Regions from separate parts of the uncultured Nisaea sp. genome, predicted to be linked through region 2. Evidence: riboswitches for the same ligand, from Rfam matches in the RefSeq annotation. Region 2 holds a riboswitch; the other holds the start of a gene.
What was found. A riboswitch is a leader RNA that binds a small molecule or an ion and turns the genes downstream of it on or off. The one in region 2 is predicted to bind thiamine pyrophosphate.
Positions count from the first base shown of each region.

Region 1: another riboswitch for thiamine pyrophosphate. It lies ahead of thiM (hydroxyethylthiazole kinase); the one in region 2 lies ahead of thiC (phosphomethylpyrimidine synthase ThiC).

Region 1 is NZ_CAXBDC010000041.1:19,607-28,681, forward strand. It holds gene AAC126_RS10850 (methyltransferase) at 1-276, shown strand, start outside; gene AAC126_RS10855 (FAD-binding oxidoreductase) at 296-2,089, opposite strand; gene AAC126_RS10860 (hypothetical protein) at 2,302-2,871, shown strand; TPP riboswitch at 2,928-3,050, shown strand; gene thiM (hydroxyethylthiazole kinase) at 3,149-3,961, shown strand; gene AAC126_RS10870 (RidA family protein) at 4,009-4,395, opposite strand; gene AAC126_RS10875 (cupin domain-containing protein) at 4,476-4,832, opposite strand; gene AAC126_RS10880 (hypothetical protein) at 5,212-6,048, shown strand; gene AAC126_RS10885 (reverse transcriptase family protein) at 6,680-7,690, shown strand; gene AAC126_RS10890 (DUF3237 domain-containing protein) at 7,738-8,199, opposite strand; gene AAC126_RS10895 (plastocyanin/azurin family copper-binding protein) at 8,327-8,707, opposite strand; gene AAC126_RS10900 (DUF4394 domain-containing protein) at 8,710-9,075, opposite strand, start outside.
Region 2 is NZ_CAXBDC010000099.1:6,264-15,338, reverse strand. It holds gene AAC126_RS17970 (NRDE family protein) at 1-198, shown strand, start outside; gene AAC126_RS17965 (TetR family transcriptional regulator) at 203-922, shown strand; gene AAC126_RS17960 (aminotransferase class III-fold pyridoxal phosphate-dependent enzyme) at 1,000-2,379, shown strand; TPP riboswitch at 2,414-2,513, shown strand; gene thiC (phosphomethylpyrimidine synthase ThiC) at 2,591-4,399, shown strand; gene AAC126_RS17950 (PAS domain-containing methyl-accepting chemotaxis protein) at 4,486-5,988, opposite strand; gene purC (phosphoribosylaminoimidazolesuccinocarboxamide synthase) at 6,292-7,056, shown strand; gene purS (phosphoribosylformylglycinamidine synthase subunit PurS) at 7,098-7,340, shown strand; gene AAC126_RS17935 (GNAT family N-acetyltransferase) at 7,350-7,817, shown strand; gene AAC126_RS17930 (manganese efflux pump) at 7,814-8,377, opposite strand; gene AAC126_RS17925 (diguanylate cyclase) at 8,617-9,075, opposite strand, start outside.

The sequences.
Region 1 (9,075 bases), on a different contig from region 2:
GGCGACGAGCATGACAGCCTGCTGAAGCGCGCCTATGACCACCTCGTCCCGGGCGGCCGGTTGATGATCCATGATTTCGTTGTTACCGCTGACCGGAAAGGCCCGAAACTCGCCGCCCTCTGGCAGCTCCAGCACACAGCCTTCACGCCGGAAGCGCGCTCGCTGGATGACGAATGGCTGGCGGAGCAACTGACGAAGTCCGGGTTCACCGACGTGAAGGTTGGGCCGATGATCCCGGGCATGACGATGCTGGCGGAGGCCGTGCGCCCGGGGTGAGCAAACCTGACGGGGACCGTCAGGGGCGTTTCGTGAAGCCGTCCTCGCTCCAGTACTCGCTGCCGACCTGGTGATGGCCCACGAACAGTCCTTCGGGGTCGTAATGCTTCTTGATTGCCAGCAGGCGGTCGTAATTGTCGCCCCAGGCCCGCGTGCGCCAGTTCTCTTCGTGGAAATTCATCTCGGCGGAGTATGAGCCGGTATCCGGCTCAATGGCGCGGAAGCGCTCGTATGCGGCCTTGATCCGGGCGGCCTTGTCGCGAAGGGTCTTTTCATCCAGTTCATGCCCTTCGACATCATCGATAACGTTCTGCTGTGCGCCGGCTACCAGCAGCAGGGCAAAGGCATCCAGCAGGGACGGGTGGACCGGGCTGTTGCGCGCCTCGGCGAGTATTTCCTCATTGGCGCCGGCCAGGCCCTTCTGGAAATGGAAGGCGAAGCGGACCAGCTTGGCTGCGTCGATGATCGTGTCTGCGAAATCCGACGCCTTGTCATTGCCAAGCAAGCCCTGAGAGAGCCAGGCCGATTCATATCCGGCCCAGAACACATTGGTCTCGCCATTGTCCCCGTTCCAGAAGAACCGCTTGCCGGGTTTGCTCGACGCCTCGTCCAGCACGATGGTCTCCGGCATTTCCCTGGACCGGAATTCCAGGTCCCACCATTTTTGCGCGGGCGTGTCGTAAAGCGTCAGATTCTCGGTGAAGGAGCATTCCTCTCCATCGACAAGATCGAGAACAGGCGCCCAGATCCGGCGCACTTCCTCCAGCGGAAGGTCGAGGAACGTCATCTTGATGAACATGTGATTGTCGGGGCCGAAATGAACCTGCTCGCCCCAGTGCGGATTGACCAGATTGTCGCGCGCGACAGGGATGAAGGCATCCACCAGTTTGCGGAAAGCTTTCTCGTCTCTGGCCTTGATGCCGCATCCGATGAAGCCGAAACGCTCCGGCAATGCGCGGGTCGCCAGTGTCAGGCGCGTCACGATCCCCCAGCCGGCGCCGCCCGCCTTCAGGGCCCAGAAAAGGTCGCTGTTCTGGTGCGCATTGGCGATCAGGATGTCGCCGTTGGCGACGACGATCTCGGCTTCCAGAAGATTGGCGCCGGTCATCCCGCCGAACTTGGAGAAGTGACCGAAGCCGCCACTCTGGGCATGGCCGCCGACGCCGACGGAGGTGCAGCCGCCGCCCTGCACATATCGCCCGCGTTTGACGACAACCTCGTCATAGAGGGTGATGAATTTCTCCCCCGCGCCGACCGACACGGCATGCTGACCGGCTCCGTTGCCGCCTTGCGGGACGAAATCGTCATGCACAGTGATGCCGGTAAGGTCCCTGGTCCAGACCAGCAGGCTGTCCGGCGCGCAGGACTGGCCGTAATAGGAATGCCCGCCGCCCTTGATGACGAGCCGGAGGCTGTGCGTCCGGGAAAATTTCACGAGCTCGGAAACATCCCCGGCATTCACAGGAATGCCGACCTTCGCGCTCTGCGCACTCTTCCAGCCATCAAGCCAGCCGAGGGACTGGGTGGAGCCTGAAAAGTCCTGCAGGTAGAATGGATTGACGAGTTTCTTGAGAACGGCTTTCGTAACCTTCCCGCCGTTCTGCTGCATCAGGGTGTCGAGAGCGGACCGCGATCCTTCGAGCGCCCCGTCGAGCCGTGCCGCCAGTGCCTGCCATTGCTTCGGAGAGGGCCAGCCAGCATCGCCCGGCCGGACGCGCTGGGATGCCGGGGTGCTGGCAAGGCTCATGGATGCGGGTAGCAGTCCGGCGAGAGCGGTAGAGGCAAGAAGGCGCAGGAAGGTTCGGCGAAGCACGAGCATCTCCTCGATAAATCACAGGTTAATTGTGTCAATTATCAATGGTCTGCGTAACCCCCGAAGCGGGAAATGTCACATGATGGACATACGGGGGGAGCGGAGATGGCAGACAGGCTGCCATTAAGTTCTGACGGCCAAATTAATTTGAAGTCTTTTGACGATGTTATAAAAGACCATCTTTATTCTGGATGAATGGACGGGATGGCGTTGTGAAAGGGTTTTTGCTGAATGTGCTGCGAGAAGTGGGGAGCTCGGTGCGCTATGGTGATGCCAAATGCGTCGTGATTGCCGGCGTTAGTTTTACGCTTTTAATGTCCTATCTTCAGTTTTTATGGGGCGCTCCCGGGAGAACTTGGGGGATCATGGCCTCCCGTGATGTTTCCGGCTTAGACGCAAAAGATTTTCTGATTATAGCTTTGTTGTTTTCTTCTTTTGTTCTGTCAGCGCTGGCGCTGATGCCCTCTATTTCGAGGAAATCCTGCAGAATAAGCTTCGTGAACTGGATAAATAAAAAGCTGTATCAGAGTGAAGCGGTCTCGGAAAATTATGGGATAGTTTATTTTCGCGACATCTCTATGCATAAAACTCTGGAAGAATACGGGATTTCCCTGGAGAGAAAGTTCGATTCCGGAAAAAATTTGGACCAAGTGGAGTCTGATCTTGCCGCGCAAGTCTGGATTGTATCCCGGATCGCAACGATGAAATTTATTGTCGCCAATTTTTCTGTTTATTTTCTTTTCTCCGCAGTGGCCCTGTTTTTTCTTTTGTCTGTTTTTTGACCGGGCGCCTGCCCCTCGTCTGGATTGACAGGCGGCGGGACGCCATCCCATGATCGGAGCTTCACCCGGGGAGTCCCGACAAGGGGCTGAGAGTCCGCTGGTTTTCAAGGAAACAGCGCGGTGACCCGACGAACCTGATCCAGTTCACACTGGCGGAGGGAGGGTGTGCGCTTCATGGAGCCGGTGGCCGCAAAAGCTGCACGGGCCGGATGTGAACCCTTCTCTTCCAATCCGAACTGGATCTCCCGCGCCGACCGCGTAAGGAGGCTCCACGCCCATGAACACTCTTTCCCGAACCGCCCTGCCGTCCGAATTGCTGGTCCGTTTGCGGGCCGAGACGCCTCTGGTCCAGTGCATTACCAATTACGTGGCGATGAATGTCGCCGCCAATGTCGTGCTGGCGACGGGGGCATCGCCCGCGATGGTCCATGCCGCGGAGGAGGTTGGCGAATTCGCCGCTATTGCCGGTGCCGTGACGATCAATATCGGCACCCTGTCGCCCTATTGGCTTGAAGGCATGCGCCGGGCAGCGGTGGCTGTGCGGGAGGCCGGGAGGCCGTGGGTGCTCGATCCGGTGGCCCATTTCGCCACCGCTTTTCGCCGGGACGCGGCGGTGGAGCTGCTGGAGCTAAAGCCCGATATCGTGCGCGGGAATGCGTCCGAAATTCTGGCCCTTGCCGGGGCGGAAAGCCGAGGCAGGGGCGTGGACAGCCAGGACCCGGTCGACGCCGCGCGGGAGGCGGCGGAGAGTCTGGCGCGATCGCGTGGATGCGTCGTCGCGGTGACCGGGGAAGAGGATTTTGTCACGGATGGAGAACGGGTGGCGCGGATCTCCGGAGGCTCGCCACTGATGCCGAAAGTGACCGCGCTCGGCTGTTCGCTGACCTGTCTGACCGGAGCCTTCGCCGCGATCTCGCCGGAGGATGGTTTCGCCGCAACCGTGGCTGCGTTCGCCTGCTTTGCCGAAGCCGGGGAGACGGCCCACCGGCAGGCTGCCGGGCCGGGCAGCTTTGCCGCAGCGTTCCTCGACGCGCTACACGCGCTCTCGCCAGAGTCTCTCGATGCCGAAAGGCGCGTCAGGTGGGCGTGAGATCGGGGCCGGTGTTACTTCCCTGAAAGTGCTGCCCTCCGGCCGCCCTACGAACGGCGGGCGATGCAGCGCAATTCGACAATCGCGCCTTCGCGAACGAAGCCGGCGACCTCAATGGCGGTCCAGGCGGGATAGGGCTCGGTCACGTAGCGGCTGCGGATCGCCTTGAAGGCATCGAGGTGATCCCGCAGGCCGACATGATAGCTGGTCATTTCCAGCAGATGCCCGAAGCCGAGACCGGCCTTTTCAAGCACCTTCGCCACCTTCGCGAAGGCTGCCTCGATTTGCTCGTCCGGGTTTTCGGACAGGGAGCCATCTTCCGACGCGCCAGTGAACCCGGTCATGAAAATGATCCCGTCATGCTCCAGCCCGGGAGACATCTTCCAGTCCTGAACGTAGCCTTCCAGACCCTCGGGTATGATTGCTTCAGGCATTCTCTTCTCCTCGTTGACGGCGGGCCGTCTGTGCCGGCCGCCCCGTTTCATACCGCTTAAGTCCTGGCGGGGGGATGGTGTCACTCCTCCAGATCGGTCTGGATGAAGCGGTCGTTCAGGTGAATATCCGTGGTCTCCAGACGGCCGGGGCCGAGATTCTCGAACGTGTGAGGGATGTTCGCCGGGCCGAAGACGATCTCCCCGGCCTCGGCCTCGAAATTCCGCTCGCCGACCGTGAAGCGCGCCCGGCCCTGACGGATGATGAAGACCTCGTCATAGGGATGCACATGTAGCTTCGGCCCGCTGCCAACCGTGTCGCTGGTGAAGAACAACACCGTAACGTCCGTGCCAACCTCCCCACCCTCGAACCGGCCGACCCATTGGTCCTCGTCCCGGGCCCAGTCGCTGCGCTTGATGAGAGCGGGTTCGCGGTTCATGACGGGGGGCTCCCATATCGATGTTTTGGCTGGGTTCTGATATGGGGGGCATGGGGCACTGTGCTGAGATTTCGCTGCCGTTGAGGTTAGGCGGCGTGTGGCCTTAATCGCCTCGCCAAGAAGTTGAGTATCTCGACGTCTGCCTCTTGACGTGTATTGTGAATTATCTACCTAATCCACCGATAAAGTTATGGTGCCTTTCTGGAGTTTGTATCTCAAATATGCGTTACGATCGTTCGAATCGAGATCTAATTTTCTTTACTTCAAAAGAATGGTTCTCGATTTTTAACTAGGAATAGAGGAGGATAAAGTGATCTAAGGGAATTTATGGGTTTTGAATAAAAAAATAAACATAGAAAAATCATTGTCAGGCTGGTTCATGGATCGTTTCTTAAGAAAGAAAATGTTTGATTTATTTAAGCAGCAGCCATGGCTCGCTCATAGGGAAGAAAAACTAAATAAATTGATAGATATGTGTGACGATATTTCCGATATCGATATGATATTTGACTTGTTATCGAGATTTAAATACGTGGGGATAGAATCTCTTAGTATTCATTTAAGGGATATTGTCGATCACATTAATGAAGAATTTGGCGAAGAAGCTTTTTCCTTCCAGTTGTGCGCAGCTACAGCTGACGGAGATGCGGATAGCGGTCAGTCGATACTTTATGCATTTAAGAGTGAGCCGATATCAGAAATATTACTTGAAGACTTTATTTTAACAAATTCTCTGTCTAGGGCGATAAAGATCATGGATCAAAGAAAAAATATTATACTGCTTGATGAATTTGCTGGAACGGGTGAGACAATAGTTAGTCGTATTAAATCAATTAGAGGTCGTGAAAAAGAGTTAAAAAACAAAAATAACCATAATTTTTCTTGTAAAGTGAGTGTCTGTTTGGTCGCGGCGATGGATTCTGCCGTAGAATTGATAAAAAAATATGCAGATGATGTTTATTCTTCTATTGTTCTAAAAAAAGGAATTACAGATGAGGTTGATTTTAATAAAAGAGATGTTTCTATTTTTAGAATGCTATCTCTTGAAGAAAGTTTTGTAAAAGATAAAAAATTTTATAGATTAGGATATGGACAATCTGAGGCTCTTTATTTTAGAGAAAAAGGAAATATACCAAATAACGTTTTTCCTGTTTTTTGGTCAAAAAATAAAATTGATGATAAAAATTGGAAGCCTTTATTTTATAGGAAGGAATGACATGAAGTTTTCTCGTCTCCAATCTTATATATTGCGTTCGTTATACGGTCGACCAAGCGGAGTTAACGTTTATAATTTTATAATGATGAAGGCTGTGTCTCCAGGAGCGGTCTCGATTTCGATAAACGAGCTTCAAAGCAAGGAGTTGGTTGACCTTGTCGATGATCGTTTGATTCTGTCTGAGAAGGGCGGGGCGATAATTGATGAGAACCCAAGTTTACTCCTCGATCGAGCTGCGCGTTCTTGGCGAGAGGTGCCTAAGGAGTGGACCGTTCCTAAATTGGATCCATGGCGTCCGTATGTTCCAAGACAACGAGGCCTAAAAGTGGGCTGAATCTCGATGGATCTCAGGCTTTTTATCTGTTACTAGAAAGGGAGAATGGTGGGGTGCGTTAGGGTAAAGAGGCGAAGTCGCCTCTGCTGGTCAGGCTGATGTTAGCCTTGCGTCGGAGCAGTTCAGTCGAGTTCGACAGAACCGCTCCAACGCGGTCTCGATGAGACACACATGATCTGCGAATAAGGTCCAACCTGTTCGCGGCTCTCAGCTTGGACCTTATTCGCAGATCATGTGAAAGCGCCGCAAGTGCGACGTGCATGAGAGGTAACGCGCCCCATCTTCTATATTGTGGCTATGCGGCTTTCTGAGTGGAAGAAATATTATAGATCTATTGGCCTTCGGGAAGATATTCTCGAGAGAAATATTGCGTATATTACTCCATTGCTGGAGAGGGGGTTTCCGCCAGTCTTCGATTTTGAGCATATGGCTTTATTGTTTGGTCGGACTAAAGAAAATTTAGCCGGAATGGTGAATGCACCAAAATCATTCTATAGAACATTTGAGATTCCAAAAAGAAAAGGTGGGAAAAGAAAAATTCTAGCACCATATCCATCGCTCTGCGGGTGCCAGAGGTGGATATTGGATAACATACTTTATAAAGCAAAAATATCGCGGTCATGTCACGGGTTTGTGAAAAAAAAATCAATTATTTCAAATGCAAATAATCACCTAAATAAAAACTTCATAATTAAGTTAGATTTAAAGGATTTTTTTCCATCTATTGGTTTTTCGAGAGTTTTTGGCGTTTTTAGGTCGTTTGGCTACAATGATAATGTTTGTTTTTATTTTGCTAGGCTGTGTACTTGCGATGGAGGGTTAATTCAAGGATCTCCAGCAAGTCCGTTTTTGAGTAACATTATTGGTTATAACATGGACAGAAGATTGATTGGGTATTTAAGAAGAAGGGGGGCAAAGTACACGCGCTATGCTGATGATATAACGATATCGGCTGATTCGATAAAGTCGATAAAATTATATTCTATATATAAAATAATTGAGGAAGAGGGTTTTTTTGTAAATCATGAAAAGACAGTTATTAGTAAGGAAGGGCAGAGAAAAATAGTTACTGGAATAGATATTTCGAATGGAAAATTACGACCAACAAAGAAATTTCGTCGCGAACTATCCCAAGAAGTTCACTATATTTCTAAGTTTGGGTTAAATTCACATATGAATAAGAGAAAGATTAAAAATCCTTTCTATATAAGTACAATTCACGGTAAGTTAGCGTTTTGGGAAATGATCGAGCCGAGTTCAAATCAATTAAAAAGATTAAAATTACAAATTGGTTTGCCGACTAAATGATGAGGCATGTTTCAATCAGTTCAGATTTGAATAAAGCCTAAATGCCCTCACAACACCCGATACACATTGTAAACCGGCCCGCTCGGTGTCCGGTCACCTGATCCCACGCAGACGGCCTTGTTCAGCCAGAGATATTTCTCCGCCGATGTCTCAAAACTTGGTGTAATCCGGAAGTAATAATCGTCGCGGTTCACCGGCTGGCCGGCATTCATCCGGGCCATGACCTCTTCGGGGCCGTGACGCAGGCCTGCATAGGTCATGTAGATCAGCGCGCCGTCATCGGCTTCCAGCACCAGGCGAACGTCGAGCTGGGTCACGCCGTCATTGCGGACCAGGATCCAGTCCCCGCCGCCGCCGCGTACGGTGCCTTTCAGGTTCGGGCCTTCGAATGTGCCGCCGAGCACCCTGGCGATCTTGCGTTCGCCGAAGGGCGTGTGGCCGAGCAGTTGCAGCGGGGCCTCGACCTCGAGGGTGATGTCGAAGAGATGTTCTGTCTGGATATGGCTCATGGTCCGGTCCTCCCGTGATGCCCATGCGGGCTTATCGTTAACGGGGAGTATGACCGGGTTTCCGGCGCTTGAAAATCATCCCGGCAGGGTTTTTCAACCGGGGCGGTCTGTTTGTGTCAGGGCATCGTCAGTCGGTGACGGTGACCTCGGCCCGCATGCGCGGGTGTATCCGGCAATACAGGAGGAAGCGGCCGGGATTGTCGAAGGTTACCGGCACTTTCGCCCCGGTGGATTGCAGGCCGATATCGAACTCCCCTCCGTCACTGTCCGAATAGACGTTATGGCCGAACACATCGGAATTGAGGAAGGTCACGGTATCGCCGGCCTTGATGGTGATTTTCTTCGGCAGGAAAGCGATGCCGGATTGTTCGATCACCAGCGGCGTTGCCGCGTAGAGCCCCCCGACGGTCAGCCATCCGGCGGCTGCCGTGAGAGCGAGGAGGGTGACGAGACGCCGTCTCCCGTTGCCAGGAGAACGGCGCCCTCTTGTCCGGTTGAGCGGTATCATGATCAGCGGTTCATGACCGGGCTGGCGATATCGATCACGGCGGCCCCGGCGGGGGAGGCGATCTTGCCGACGCGGGTCATCATGCCTTTGGCCACGGGGAACGTGTAAAGCGCGCCACCGGCGACAGCAAAGCCGTGATACTCGTCCTTCGGGTCGGTGAAGATGTCGATGGCCTCGATTTTGACGCCTGCGGCAAGGCCGGTCGGGCCGACAGTTTTCAGCACGCCGTCATTCGGCGGGTCCTGCACGACATACATGCCGGTCTTGCTGTCCATGTCGAACAGTTGGGTGAATTTCGTGCCCTTGTAGGAATTGATATAGGCACCGGCCAGCACGCCGGGTTTGGTGCCCGCATGCTTGTCAGCCTT
Region 2 (9,075 bases):
AGGTTGCTCGCCGACCGGACACGTGCGGTCTCGGGTGAATATGGCTCCGCGCTCAATCTCGATAACGGCGCCGGATTCGCCACCGTATCCTCATCCCTGATTGCCTTGCCGAGCGACCCGGGCCGCAATCCGGTCTGGCGTTTCGCCCCCGGCCGACCGGACGAATCCGAATTCTCCCCTGTCGATCTGTCGGACTAAACCGGTGACCCAGGAGAAACCCGCCAAACGCAAACCGAAGAGCGCGCCACTATCGAGCGATGCCATCATTGCGGCCGCCATCGATTTGCTGGACCGGGAGGGGCTGGATAATTTCTCCATCCGCAACATCGCCAAGGCGCTCGGCGTCTATCCCACAGCGCTCTATTGGCATGTGCCGAACCGCCATCACCTGATTGCCCGACTGATCGCCTCCCTGTTTGCCGATGTGCTGCCCGAGCCTGATCCGGACTGGCAGGTCTGGCTGAAGGCCCTGTTCCGGCGCTACCGGGACGTGGTGCGCGCGCATCCGAACATATCCCCCCTGATCGGCGGCCATCTGGTCTCCAGCGCCAGCGTCGACCTGAATCTGGTTGAAGGCATTCTTGCCACCCTCGCCCGGGCCGGGTTCGCGGGTGAGGATCTGGTCGCCGCTTATAACGCCGTGATTACCGGCCTGTGTGGCTATGCCACCCAGGAATTCGCCCATGTCTTCCCCGACCCGGACGGCGATCTGGAAGCCTCCCTCACGGCCAGCGTCGAAGAAGCAGACCCCGCGCTTTACCCGACCCTCGCCGCCGAACGTCACCGCTTGCTGAACAGGGCTCTGGTGCTGCGCTGGCAGAACGGAACCGAGGCCTCCCTGGAGCCGGGTTTCGAGATGTTCACGGACGCCTTGATCGCAGGCCTGGCGCAAAAAGCCAAACACGCCAACACTCCCGAATAGCTTCTATTGTACGCCGTACAATAATGTGATTTCCTCCAACCCGGAGCATGATCCACATTCACTATCGGGAGCGGACAGTGGCGGCTGAACTCAACAAAACCGGCGGAACATTCGGCACTCATGGCGGGCCGATCGACGTTTTCTATACGCCGGACGGCGGCAAGCGCCATCCGGTGGTCTCCCATGGCAAGGGCGCCTGGATCTGGGATACGGACGGGCGGCAATATCTTGATGCCTGCTGCGGGCCGGTGGCGACCAATATCGGCCACGGCAACGAACGCGTCATCGCCGCCATGATGGATCAGGCGCAGAAGATCTGTTTCGCCGGGAAGCCGCATTTCGAGAACCAGCCCAATATCGACCTCGCCGATCTGGTGACAAAGCATGCCGGGCCGGGCTTCGAGCGCGCTTTCATCTGCTCCGGCGGATCGGAAGCGAACGAAGCCGCCATCAAGCTGGCGCGGCAATACGCAATCACTCGGGGAGAGACCGCGCGCTGCAAGGTGCTGGGCCGCGATCCCGGCTATCACGGCTCCACCCTCGGCGCCGCCGCGATCAGCGGTGACCCGGCCTCCGAAGCGGTGTTCTCCGGCATGATGCGGGTGATGCCGAAAGTCCCCGCGCCCTTCAACTACCGGCTGCCGGACAATCACGACGCCGACAGCTATGCCCGGCATGCAGCCGCCATGCTGGAGGCGGCCATCCTCGACGAAGGCCCGGAAACGGTGCTGGCCTTCATCATGGAGCCGGTCGGCGGCCTTGCCACTGGCGCGCTGGTGGCGCCCGATCACTATTACAAAGCCGTGCGGGACATCTGCACCAGACACGGCGTTCTGCTTATCTATGACGAGGTGATGTGCGGCGCCGGGCGCACCGGCACTTTCCTCTGTGCCGAGCACTGGCCGGATGCGAAACCGGACATGATCACCCTGGCCAAGGGTATCGCGGCCGGCTATACGCCGCTCGGCCTGGTGCTGGCACCGGCAACCATGGTCGATGCCGTCACCCGCGCCGGCGGCTTCATGCATGGCCATACCTATGTCGCCAATCCGCTGAGCTGCGCCGTCGGCCATGCCGTGGTGAGTGAGCTGATCGATAACGATCTGATGGCCAATGCGACGAAGATGGGCCAGCGCCTGCGGGCCGGGCTGCGCGACTTGCAGACCCGCAGCGGCATTCTCGGCGACGTGCGTGGCCTCGGCCTGCTGAACGCCATCGAGATTGTCCGGGACAAGGAAACCAAGGAAATCCTGCCCGCCACCCTGAAGGCAGTCTACCGCCTGATCGAGATCGGCATGCAGCATGGCCTGCTGCTCTATTCCCGGCGCACGGCGGACGGCAAATATGGCGAGTGGCTGATGGTCACCCCGCCCCTCACCGTCACCGAAGACGAGGTGGACGAAATCGTCATCCGCCTCGGCAAGACTCTCGCCACCTTCGAGAGCGAGCTGGATTAACCCTTTTCATCGGGATGGTTCCCGCCTAGGCTTTGCGTATTCCAAGGGGTGCCCGTACGGGCTGAGAGGCATTGCGCCGACCCTTCGAACCTGATCCGGGTTATGCCGGCGTAGGGATGGAAACGCGTTACCGCTCTTGCAGTCATACGCACCCCATTTATCCTGAAGCCTCCCCGGATCTCTGTGCAACCGACTGCAAGGGATCCATCTGATGAACAAGCACTCCCCCATCGCCGCCGTCACCACGGGACCGCTACCGGCCTCGCGCAAGATCTATGTGCCCGGCAGCATCCACCCCGATATCCGCGTACCGATGCGCGAAATCGCCGTGCACCCGTCCGCCGGAGAGCCGCCGGTGACGGTCTATGACCCGTCCGGCCCCTATACCGACGCCGACGCGCATATCGATATCGAGGCTGGGCTGCCCGCATTGCGCCGGGACTGGATCATGGCCCGCGGCGATGTCGAGACCTATCAGGGCCGTGTCGTGAAGCCGGAAGATAACGGCAATGTCGGCGACGCCAATCTGGTGACGGAGTTCGGCGCGGTCCAGCCACCGCTGCGCGCCAAAGCGGGAAAGCGTCCGACCCAGCTTGCCTATGCCAGGGCCGGTATCGTGACGGCGGAAATGGAATTCGTCGCTATCCGCGAGAACCAGCTCCGTGAAGAGCTGAAACAGACCGCGCGGGACGGCGAGGATTTCGGCGCCGCCATCCCCGACGTCGTGACACCCGAATTCGTGCGGGACGAGATAGCCCGTGGCCGGGCCATCATCCCGGCGAACATCAACCATCCGGAAACCGAGCCCATGGCCATCGGGCGGAACTTCCTGGTCAAGGTGAACGCCAATATCGGCAATTCCGCCGTTACCTCCTCCGTCGCGGACGAGATCGACAAGATGGTCTGGGCCATCCGCTGGGGCGCGGACACGGTGATGGATCTCTCCACCGGGCGGAACATCCACAATATCCGCGAATGGATCATCAGGAACTCGCCCGTCCCGATCGGCACCGTGCCGCTTTATCAGGCGCTGGAGAAGGTCGACGGCATTCCGGAAGCGCTGACCTGGGAGGTCTATCGCGACACGCTGATCGAGCAATGTGAACAGGGTGTCGATTACTTCACCATCCATGCCGGCGTCCGCCTTCCCTTCATCCCGCTCACCGTGGACCGGGTTACCGGGATCGTCAGCCGGGGCGGCTCGATCATGGCGAAATGGTGCCTGGCCCATCACAAGGAGAGCTTCCTCTACGAGAATTTCGAGGAAATCTGCGAGATCATGGCCGCCTATGACGTTTCCTTCTCGCTCGGGGACGGGCTCAGACCGGGCTCCATTGCGGACGCCAACGACAAGGCACAGTTCGCCGAACTGGAGACGCTGGGACAGCTCACCAAGATCGCCTGGAAGCATGACGTTCAGGTGATGATCGAAGGCCCGGGTCATGTGCCGATGCACAAGATCAAGGAGAACATGGACAAGCAGCTGGAGGTCTGCGACGAGGCCCCGTTCTATACGCTTGGCCCGCTGACCACCGATATTGCACCGGGTTACGATCACATCACCAGCGGCATCGGCGCCGCCATGATCGGCTGGTTCGGCTGCGCCATGCTGTGCTACGTGACGCCGAAGGAGCATCTCGGCCTGCCGGACCGGGACGACGTGAAGACCGGCGTGATCACCTACCGCATCGCCGCCCACGCAGCGGACCTGGCGAAAGGCCATCCCGGGGCGCAACGGCGGGACGATGCGCTGTCACGGGCGCGCTTCGATTTCCGCTGGGAGGATCAGTTCAATCTGTCTCTCGACCCGGAAACCGCGCGTGATTTCCATGACCAGACCCTGCCGAAGGAAGCGCACAAGACAGTGCATTTCTGCTCCATGTGCGGGCCGAAATTCTGCTCCATGCGGATCTCGCACGAGCTGAAGGACGAGGCGAAACAGGGCATGGAAACCATGGCCGAGCTGTTCCGTGACAAGGGAAGCGAGATCTATCAGGCACCGGAAAGCAAAAGCGTCTGAGGAGCACCAGCACCAGACAAAAAACCGGCCCTGGATATCCAGGGCCGGTTTTTCATTTGCATCGCAGTCCGCAGACGGCATGCAGATTACATTGAGCGCACCTTTTCAAGGAAGACATCCACCTGCCCGTTCAGGTCCTGGGCTTGGGAAGAGAGGTTGCCGGCAACACCAAGGACATTCTGAGCCGACTGCCCGCTTTCATCGGCGGCTTGTGTCACGCCATTGATGTTTTGGGAAACCTCCCGCGTTGCCGCGGCCTGCTCCTCAACGGCGCTTGAAATGGTTGTCCCGATTTCGTTCACCTTGCTGATGATCTGGGCAATTTCACCGATCGAGCCTGCCGTGGTCTGGCTGGTTTCCTGGATTTCCTTGATTTGCAAACCGATCTCCTCGGTCGCCTTGGCCGTCTGGGTAGCAAGGCTTTTCACCTCGGATGCCACAACGGCAAAGCCTTTACCGGCTTCACCTGCGCGGGCCGCTTCGATCGTCGCATTCAGGGCCAGCAGGTTTGTCTGCTCCGCAATATCCGCAATGATCTTCGTGATCTCGCCGACCTTCTGCGCTGCCGTCAAAAGGTCCGCCACCATCTTTTCCGATTTGCTGGCCGCATCCACGGCAGAGCCGACAGCCTGGGTGGATTCAGAAATCTGTCGGGCAATCTCGTCAACGGACGCGGAAAGCTGTTCGGTCGCCGCGGAAACCGTGGAAGCCTGCTGGCGGCCCTGCTCCGCATTCGCGGCCAGTGTCTGCGCTGTAGTTTCCATTTCCGCCGCCGACATGGAAACGGTTTCCACCGTTCGCTTCACACCCTGCTCGAACTCGTTGGCCAGCCGCGCATTCTCGTCCTTCCGCCCCGTAATGTCGGTGGCGAATTTCACGACCTTGATCGGGTTACCGCTCGGATCGAGAATCGGATTGTACGAAGCCTCGATCCAGACTTCCCTGCCACCCTTGCCGAGACGTTTGTACTGACCGGCCTGGAATTCTCCGTGCCGCAGCTTGTTCCAGAAGGCTTCATAGTCCGCGCCTGCCTTTTCCGCAGGTTCGACCAGCATGCTGTGATGCTTGCCCACGATCTCGTCGAGGCGATAACCAACCGTGTCCAGGAAGTTTTTATTAGCCGTGAGAATCGTACCGTCGAGTGCAAACTCGATCACGGCAAGAGAACGCCCGATGGCCTCTACTTTCCCGTAGGCTTCTACGTTTTCCAGCGTCTTCGTCGTGATATCCGTCGCGTATTTAACGATCCGGAAGGGAACACCCCGCGCATTCAGCAGCGGGTTATAGGAAGCTTCGATCCAGATCTCGCGACCGCCCTTGCTGATCCGCTTGAACTGCGCCTGCTGGAATTCACCAGCGGCGAGTTTCTTCCAGAATTCTTTGTATTCTGCACTGTTCCGGTATTCCGGCTCGACAAACATACTGTGGTGCTTGCCCACGACTTCTTCGAGCCGGTATCCCATCGTCTTCAGGAAATTCTCGTTCGCGGTCAGAATCGTGCCATCTGTCTTGAATTCGATAATGGCCTGGGATTTATCCAAGGCGGCGAGTTTGGCCGCGAGGCTTCCACCAAAGAGCGTAATCGACATGCCGTTAAATCCTTATAAACCAGCTATTAACCCTAGATCCAAGTGTCTTTTTCTGTCCGTTTCCTACGGCTGAAACTTGATATTGGATTACAAATCACATAATTCACTACTCATGTATTAATATTCGAATTTCTGTGAATAGTAGCTGAAGACAGGCGTTTCAAAGGAAGACTGCCATACCCGCTTCCCTGATTGTGTTTGTCTGGCCTTATGGTTATATGGAGCGCGTATATCCTGCCGCTCCGGTGTGCAGGCTGTCTGCATTCCGGAAACTGACCGCCAGTCATACAGGCGGGGAACCCCATGGCACGACGCAGAAAAGTTTACGAAGGTAAGGCAAAGGTCCTTTATGAAGGTCCCGAGCCCGGCACCCTGATCCAGTATTTTAAAGATGACGCCACCGCTTTCAATGCGGAAAAGCAGGGCATCATTACCGGCAAGGGCGTGCTGAATAACCGCATCAGCGAATATCTGATGACCCGCCTTTCCGAAATCGGTATCCCGACGCATTTCATGCGCCGCCTCAACATGCGCGAGCAGCTTGTGCGCGAAGTCGAGATCATTCCGATCGAGGTCGTGATCCGCAATGTCGCCGCGGGATCCATCGCCAAACGATTCGGGCTTGAGGAAGGCACTCCCCTGCCGCGTTCGATCATCGAGTATTTTTACAAATCCGATGAGCTTGGCGATCCGATCATCTCCGAAGAGCACATCACCTCTTTCGGCTGGGCCACCCCGCAGGACATTGACGACATCATGGCCCTGTCGCTCAGGGTGAATGACTTCCTTTCAGGTCTGTTTATCGGTGTCGGCCTGCGTCTGGTCGATTTCAAACTCGAATTCGGCCGGCTCTATACCGAAGACACGCTGCAGATCGTCCTTGCCGACGAAATCAGCCCGGATAATTGCCGGCTGTGGGACTCGGAAACGAATGAGAAGCTGGACAAGGACCGGTTCCGTCAGGATCTCGGCGGTGTCCGCGAGGCCTATCAGGAAGTTGCGCGCCGTCTTGGCGTACTGCCAGAAGCCGGCCCAATGGACCTCAAGGGTCCGAAAGCCATCCAGTAAACAAGCCTAACAGGCATAATGGTCCAAGTAATGGTGAGAGCATGAAAGCCACTGTCCATGTCACGCTGAAAAACGGCGTTCTCGATCCGCAAGGCAAAGCCATCGAGCATGCGCTCGGTGCGCTTGGCTTCAATGGAGTCAATCAGGTGCGCCAGGGCAAGTTCCTGGAACTTGATCTGAGCGAAACCGATAAGGACAAAGCACGGGCGCAAGTCACGGACATGTGCGAAAAGCTGCTGTCCAACACCGTTATCGAAAACTATACGGTCGAGATCGAGGATTAAGGGCATCTCGTGAGCGCCCTCCGCCTGATCCGCCTTGCCGACGCCCCGCATCAGCTTGAAACCATTGCGATATGGAATCATGCGGAATGGGGTGCGGCACAGGGCTACACGCGCGAAGATTCGGCCGCCTGGTTCCGGGAAATGCTGCGAAACCCGAGTGAGGAATGCGTCATGGCTGAACGTGACGGCAGCATCCTCGGCATGGCGTCCCTCGTCGATCACGACCTTGATCAGCGCCCCGATCTGGTGCATTGGCTGGCCAGCGTCTATGTCCTGCCGGAACATCGCGGCCACGGCATAGCCGGAAAGCTCGTGAGGGCGGTGGAACAGGAAGCCGAAGCGCGCGGCATCTCCCGGCTTCACCTCTACACAAATACCGCCGAATCCCTCTACACCCGGCTTGGCTGGACCATCTCGGAGCGCTTCAGCAAGAAGGGCAAGGAGTTCACCCTGATGGTGAAGGATCTGTCATCCTAGAGCGCCGACAGATGCTCGATCAGGATCGACGTGCCGAGGCCTATCAGAGCTAAGCCGCCAAATGTCTCGATCACCCGCCCGAAACGGCGGCTGAGGAACCGGCCGGCGAGAATTCCGGTCGAACTCATGACCATGGTCGCCAAGCCGATCGCCAGTGCGATAACGACGATATTTACCTCCAGAAAAGCCAGGGACACGCCAACCGCCATCGCGTCTATCGATGTGCCAATGGCCGTTCCGACGATGGCCCAGTGTGAGGCTGGCTGTGCCTCATCCTCCTCACTGCGCGGGCCGACAGCCTGCAGGATCATGTGAGCGCCTACGGCAAAAAGCAGACCAAACGCGATCCAGTGGTCCACTGCCTGAACGAACTGGCTGGTGGCAACGCCCATCGCCCAGCCGATCACCGGCGTGATTGCTTCAACAGTGCCGAATATCGCGCCGGTTTTCAGCGCCCGGCCAAAACTCGGCCGGTGCGAAGCCGCACCCTTTCCAAGCGACGCGATGAACGCATCCACGGACATGCTGACGGCAAGAATACCGATAGAAAGCGGAGACATCTGAATTTCCCGAGGGCGGATCCGGACGATTTATGGATTCCGCCCGCAGAATCCGATCGCCACGGTCTCGCAAGGCCTTGAAGGCTGGACACACCACGCGGAAGATCTCCGCGAGCCTGTTGACATGCCCCCGCCGAACATGGCGGTCGCTACTCCCCGAGCCACAGCAGATAGCAACGGAGCCCCGGGCAATCAAGCAAACAGTCTGTGAAAAGCGGCCGGGCCGCCAACTTGCACCATCAGGCTATCGAATAACGGTTCTTGCCGTTCTTCTTCGCGTCATACATGGCTTTATCCGCACGCTTTATAAGCGATTCCGGTGTGTCCGAAGCACCGTTGAAAAAGGCGATCCCCACACTGGCCCCGATATTCGTGCCGCCTTCATCGAACTTGAATTCATCGGCGAAACTGCTCAGCAGCCGATCCGCCAGCGGCACCACCACATCGCGGAACCCTAATCCCGTCAGCAGAATCAGGAATTCGTCGCCGCCGATCCGGGATACCGTATCCACCTCACGAAAACACCCGCTCATACGCTGTGCGGCTTCCTTCAGAACCTGGTCCCCCGCATCGTGACCATAGGTATCGTTGACCGGCTTGAAGCCATCCAGGTCGACATAGAAAACCGCCATCAGGGTCTGGCTGCGCGCGGCCTGCGCCATGGCCTGTTGCAACCGGTCGTGACAAAGTCGCAGCGT